2 linked regions of the Defluviitalea raffinosedens genome follow. The protein of the gene in region 2 binds, or shares a complex with, the protein of the main gene of each other region. Links are inferred from orthologs where the notes say so. Each region holds a gene or a part of one and is shown on either strand. Other genes may lie near its edges. The genes, in order: uvrB and pcrA.

Region 1 (3,227 bases), on a different replicon or contig from region 2:
CAACCAATCTGTCTACGACGATTTCAATAGAGTGTTTTTTGTTTTTTTCCAACTTAATTTCCTCGGAAAGTTCATAGATGATGCCGTCAACTCTTACCCGTACAAATCCACTCTTTTTTGCATTTTCCAGAACCTTAACATGTTCACCTTTTCTTCCTTTGACAACAGGAGCCAGTAGCTGGATCTTCGTTCTTGGGGGCAGCGCCATAATATGATCTACGATCTGGTCCAGGGTCTGTCTTTTGATTTCTTTTCCGCATTTCGGACAATGGGGTACCCCTATTCTGGCAAATAAGAGTCTTAGATAATCATAGATCTCTGTTACGGTACCTACTGTAGATCTTGGGTTTCTGCTGGTGGTCTTTTGGTCAATGGAAATGGCCGGAGATAACCCTTCGATGAGATCCACATTGGGCTTTTCCATCTGTCCTAAAAACTGCCTTGCATAAGCAGAAAGGGACTCGACATATCTTCTCTGCCCTTCTGCATAAATGGTGTCAAAAGCCAAAGAGGATTTTCCGGAACCACTTAATCCTGTGAATACTACAAATTTATCTCTTGGAATTTCTAAATTAATATTTTTTAAATTGTGTTCCTTTGCTCCTTTAATGACAATTTTATTCGTTGACATAATCCACCTCTATAAATCTTGCAAATATTTTTTTAGCTCTATTAGTTCGTCCCTAAGCTGTGCTGCCCGCTCAAATTGCAAATCAGAAGCAGCCTGTTTCATTTCCTTCGTTACCTTTACAATTCTTTCTTCCAGTTCTTTTCTGTCCATAGATTCCGGATCTTTCTCGGCAGTATATCTTTCGTCTTCTTCTGCTGTTTTCGTTGCACGAATTAAGTCTCTGACCTTCTTTTCAATCGTTTTAGGCACAATGCCATGGGCTTTATTATACGCATCCTGAATCTGCCGTCTTCTGTTGGTTTCCGATATGGCTTTTCTCATAGAATCCGTAATCGTATCCGCATACATAATCACACAGCCTTCAGCATTTCTCGCTGCCCGGCCTATGGTCTGAATCAGGGAGGTTTCTGAACGTAAAAATCCTTCCTTATCGGCATCCAAAATAGCCACTAAGGATACTTCAGGTATATCCAGTCCTTCTCTTAACAGATTAATGCCTACTAAAACATCAAATACATCCATTCTTAAATCTCTGACAATTTCAATACGTTCCAGGGTATCAATATCCGAATGCAAATATCTTACTTTAACACCCATTTCTTTCATATAATCTGTCAAGTCTTCTGCCATTTTTTTAGTCAGGGTGGTGACCAAAACCTTTTGCTTTTTTTCTACGCACTTTTGGATTTCATGAAATAAATCATCAATTTGTCCCTTAACCGGACGAACATCTACAATCGGATCCAGGAGCCCTGTAGGCCTTATAATCTGTTCTGCAACCACAGTAGAATGCTCGTACTCATAGGTAGAGGGGGTTGCGGACACAAATAATATTTGATTGATCTTTCTTTCAAATTCTTCGAATTTTAAAGGTCTGTTGTCAAGGGCGGATGGAAGTCTGAATCCATACTCTACTAATGTTGTTTTTCTCGCCCTGTCCCCATTATACATGCCTCTGACCTGAGGAATTGTAATATGGGATTCATCCACTATGATTAAAAAGTCCTCCGGGAAGTAATCAATGAGTGTATGGGGGGTACTTCCCGGTGGTCTTCCGGAAAGATGTCTTGAATAGTTTTCAATACCGGAACAATATCCTACTTCCCTCATCATTTCTATATCGAAATTCGTTCTTTGTGCAAGTCTTTGGGCTTCTAAAAGTTTATCCTGTTCCTTTAATTCTTTTACCCTCTGTGTCAATTCTTCTTCTATTGCCTGAATAGCTCTTTCCAGCTTGTCCTGGGGAATGGCATAGTGGGATGCCGGAAAAATAGAAACATGATCCCTTAATCCAATGACTTCTCCTGTTAAGGTATCGATTTCAGAAATCCGATCAATTTCATCTCCGAAAAATTCTACCCGAATAGCCCGTTCAGAAGAAGCTGCAGGAATAATTTCCACTACATCGCCCCTCACCCTGAAGGTACTTCTCGTAAATTCCATATCGTTTCTTGTATACTGAATATCTACCAGCTTTCTTAAAACCTCGTCTCTGCTTTTTTCCATTCCTGGTCTTAAGGAAAGTACCTGCGTACTGTAATCAATAGGGTCTCCTAAGCCATATATACATGAAACACTGGCAACAATAATAACGTCCCGTCGCTCTGCCAAAGCAGCTGTTGCCGAGTGGCGAAGTTTGTCTATTTCTTCATTAACCGATGAATCTTTTTCTATAAATGTATCCGTTTGAGGAATATATGCTTCTGGTTGGTAATAATCATAATAGCTTACAAAATATTCTACTGCATTGTTTGGAAAAAACTCTTTGAATTCACTGTAAAGCTGTGCTGCCAAAGTTTTATTGTGAGCAATGATTAGCGTGGGTTTTTGGACATTCTGTATAATATTTGCCATCGTAAAAGTTTTTCCAGAGCCAGTTACACCAAGAAGTGTTTGGAACTTATTTCCCTCTTTGATGGCTTTTGAGAGTTTCTCTATAGCTTCTGGCTGGTCCCCTGTCGGTTTATACTCGGACACAATTTGAAAATCTGGCATATTCTACCCACCTTCTATTTAATAATTATTCTTAATAACTCACTCATTATAGCATATGTTACAGCATTTGAAAACATATGTTTGCAAAAAATAACTTATATAAGATTTGACTAAAAGGTAAAAACGAGACATAATAAAACTAAAAAATGAGGTGATGAAATGACTTGGATAGATCTACTGACTGATAAAGCCTTAGAATTTGGTCCAAGGCTTCTTGGAAGTATCGTATTGCTGGTTGGTGGATTATGGCTTATTAAATTTTTAGTTAAAATCATCGACCGCTCTTTGGGAAAGAGTAAAACAGATGAGTCTCTCCATTCTTTTATAATTTCTTTATCCAGATTTGGATTAAAACTCATTCTATATGTTACTGTAGCTGCTACTTTAGGTGTTAAAGAATCTTCGCTCATTACTGCACTTGGGGCTGCTGGCTTGGCAATTGGCCTCGCACTTCAAGGAAGCCTTGCCAATTTTGCAGGAGGGGTTTTAATTTTAGCTTTCAGGCCCTTTAACGTAGGAGATTATATAGAAGCTCAAGGCTTCAGTGGAACTGTAAAAGAAATTCAGATCTTATACACGATCCTTTTAACCCCGGATAATA
Region 2 (3,278 bases):
ATTATGTCTTACTTTTGGAAGACTGCTAAGGAGTGCATACCCTACCTTCTGAGTAGGACTATCCGCCAATACAATGCCGGTTTCTTTCTCTAATCTTTCCAATTCATCATAGAGAGCATCATATTCCTGATTGGACATGATTTCTCTATCTTCCTGATAATACGCTTTAGACGCCTCGTTTAGAATACGAATCAATTCTTTCATTCTTTTCATACTTTCCATATTCTTTCTCCTTATATAAAGCATTCTTATGTAGTGAGCATCATAAATATATTGTATTCTTCTATGATACAACAATATATAAAAAAAATACAGACTCCCTGGTCTGTATTTTTATTTGCTGATTAATTTTCTCTCCATGTCATTAAGAAAACGAATTTTGTTTTGGGTCATGGCGGTATACTGCTCCTGCGTTATCTTCCCGTTATCCAGAAGCTTCCCGGCAAATTCAATAAACTTCTTTGTAACTTCAATTAATCTCACAATTTCAGGACTATTTTCGTTCTTCATGACATCCCACTTTCCTGGTTAATATTGTCTCTATAGAGAAAATCGGAATCATTCATTGAATCGATTAACTGAATGCATTATAACATAATTTACTTTTTATTACAATTTTTCCATGAGTTTAAATTTGCCAAAATAATTAAATAAATGCATTTATCTTTGATTATCTTTATTTTTTATAGAATTACTTCGATTTATTCCACTTTTTATAAATTAATTTTATTGAACCAGCTTCAATTTCGCTAGTCTGGCCATTAATTTTTTGCTTCCAAATTTAGGGAATAATACTGTAACTTCATAATCCGCTCCTGCATAGCGAATATCTTCCACCGTTCCTACTCCAAACTTTATATGTTTCACTAAATCTCCGCATCCAAATTCCAGAGGAGAATTGTCAGAAGAACTATTGGCGTTGTTTGATACAGCACCCTGATAAGGTGTATAAGTATGCAGTACTTTATTCTTTGGTCTTATTCCAGCTAAAGGATCCGTTGCCTTTTTGGCTTTGCTTCCGACGGCAATCAGTTCTTGGGGAAGTTCGGAAATAAATCTAGAAGCCCTGTTATATTGTGTAAGCCCCCTGAGCATCCTGGACTTGGCATAACATAAATAAAGTTTTTGCCTTGCCCTTGTAATACCTACATAGCACAATCTTCTTTCTTCTTCAACTGCATCTTCATTTTCGGATACAACACTCATATAACTGGGGAAGATACCTTCTTCCATACCGGTAATAAAAACATAAGGAAATTCCAACCCTTTTGCACTATGAAGGGTCATTAATACTACTGCATTATTTTCTGCATCATAGTTATCAATATCCGCCACAAGAGAAACTTCCTCCAAAAATCCTTCAAGACTTGGTTCTTCTGCATTTTGATCATAATCTGCTGCTTTAGATATCAATTCTTTGATGTTTTGTATTCTTTCTTTTGACTCTTCTGTATTTTCTTCTTCCAGCTCTTTTAAATAACCTGTGCGTTCCAGTACATTCTCAATAAGTTCCATAACGGTTCCCAGCTGGGATTGCGCTTGCAAAACTCCAATTAAATCTGCAAACTTTTTTAACTTTGATGCTGCTCGTCCAAATTGTGATACGATTTCATCCTCTCTGATCACATCAAAAAAACTCATATCATAATTTGAAGCAACTTCTTCTACTTTACCAATGGTTGTATCTCCAATACCCCTCTTGGGTACATTAATAATTCTCTTTAAAGATAAATCATCCGAAGGGTTTAAAATCACTCTTAAATATCCCAATAAATCTTTGATTTCTTTTCTCTCGTAGAATCTGACACCCCCAAGCAGTCGATAAGGGATTCCATGTTTTATAAAGTGTTCTTCTACTACACGGGATTGAGCGTTGGTGCGATAGAGCACAGCAAAATCCTTATATTCTTTTCCTCTTTTTTCGATTTGCTTTACAATTTCATTTGCAACAAACTCTGCTTCCTCATGTTCATTTTCCGTTTCACGAACATCTATTAAATCTCCCTGCTCATTTTCCGTCCAAAGCGCCTTTGCTTTTCTTCCATAATTATTCTTAATCACTGCATTGGCTGCATCCAATATTACCTTGGTAGAACGGTAATTTTGCTCCAGTTTAATGACCTTTGCGTTTTTAAAGTCTTTTTCAAAGTCCAGTATATTTCTTATGTTTGCCCCTCTCCAGCCGTAAATACTCTGGTCATCATCTCCTACAACGCAAAGATTTTCGTGCTTTGAGGCCAATAATCTTACCAATCTGTACTGGGCAGTATTGGTATCCTGATACTCATCTACCATGATGTATTCAAATCTGTTTTGATAATGTTCCAAGACATCTGGATGGTAAATAAATAATTCTACGGTTTTAAAAATAATGTCATCAAAGTCCAAGGCGTTATTTCCTGCTAATTTTTTCTGATAAAGGGTATAAATATGGGCTAATTTTTCTTTTCTGAAATCCCCTGCACTATTTTTTTCATACTCACTGGCAGAAATCAACTCATTTTTTTGATTGCTGATTTCTCCCAGCACATAATTCACAGGATAATTTTTCTCATTGTAATTTAATTCTTTCAGGCATTCTTTAATCAGTGCCTTCTGGTCTGCCGTATCATAAATAGTAAAAGAACGGCTATAGCCGATCTTATCTATATCTCTTCTAAGAATTTTTACACAGGCTGAATGGAATGTACTTACCCAAATTTCTTCAGCTCCTTTTCCAACCAGCTGATCCACTCTTTCTCTCATTTCCTTAGCAGCTTTATTTGTAAATGTAATTGCAAGAATCTTCCATGGAAGAACATTTTTCTCTTGAATAAGATAAGCAATTCTATGGGTTAGTACTCTTGTTTTTCCAGAACCTGCTCCTGCCAGAATCAATACCGGCCCTTCTGTCTGCAGTACCGCTTCTTTTTGTTTTGGATTCAAACCCTCTACTAAATTCATACCTATTCTCCTTTTTTCTTTTCTAAACAAAAACCTTTCCAACAAAATGTGGAAAGGGTTTATAATTTATTATTTTTTTCTAATCGATCAAGTACCATATTATATCCATCTGAGCCATAAGTCAATGCCCTGTTGACTCTGCTGATAGTTGCTGTTGAAGCTCCCGTTTTCTCAGTAATCTCCGAATACGTTTTACGTTGTCTTAGCATCTTTGCCACTTCTAATCTTTGTGCCAGGGATTTAATCTCATGAATGGTACATATATCTTCAAAAAATGAATAGCATTCATCTATATTTTCAAGCAGTAAAATCGCCTCGAAAAGATGGTCCGTAGC

The links.
Region 1: the proteins of pcrA (region 2) and uvrB are in contact, whole or in part, in a crystal structure (PDB 7EGT), measured with the Thermus thermophilus proteins. The link is inferred for Defluviitalea raffinosedens from one-to-one orthologs. Residues at the interface, in WP_096412145.1 of Thermus thermophilus: His654, Arg656, Phe657, Gln666, Asp668, Glu669, Lys680, Arg681, Leu682, Ser683, Lys685, Tyr686, Ala687; in WP_096411307.1 of Thermus thermophilus: Glu23, Leu25, Arg26, Asp27, Gly28, Glu29, Arg30, Phe31, Arg55, Glu326, Asp327, Phe328, Glu379, Ser382, Gln383, His398, Gly400, Arg401.

The regions. Positions count from the first base shown.
Region 1 is NZ_JAFBEP010000001.1:139,691-142,917, forward strand. Bases 134-3,025 are described here. They hold uvrB (excinuclease ABC subunit UvrB), read right to left. Parts: upstream 2,627-3,025; coding sequence 641-2,626; downstream 134-640. Other genes in these bases: uvrA (excinuclease ABC subunit UvrA), read right to left, coding at 134-631; JOD07_RS00655 (mechanosensitive ion channel family protein), read left to right, coding at 2,786-3,025. Outside these bases: more of uvrA, read right to left, coding at 1-133; more of JOD07_RS00655, read left to right, coding at 3,026-3,227. UniProt on the Escherichia coli protein: The UvrABC repair system catalyzes the recognition and processing of DNA lesions. A damage recognition complex composed of 2 UvrA and 2 UvrB subunits scans DNA for abnormalities.
Region 2 is NZ_JAFBEP010000002.1:203,933-207,210, forward strand. The notes cover bases 336-3,278. They hold pcrA (DNA helicase PcrA), read right to left. Parts: upstream 2,944-3,278; coding sequence 727-2,943; downstream 336-726. Other genes in these bases: JOD07_RS02905 (hypothetical protein), read right to left, coding at 336-510; JOD07_RS02915 (YerC/YecD family TrpR-related protein), read right to left, coding at 3,003-3,278. Also shown: NAD-dependent DNA ligase LigA, read right to left, coding at 1-222; more of JOD07_RS02905, read right to left, coding at 334-335. UniProt on the Escherichia coli protein: A helicase with DNA-dependent ATPase activity. Unwinds DNA duplexes with 3'-5' polarity. Translocates on single-stranded DNA with 3'-5' polarity. Initiates unwinding more efficiently from a nicked substrate than double-stranded DNA.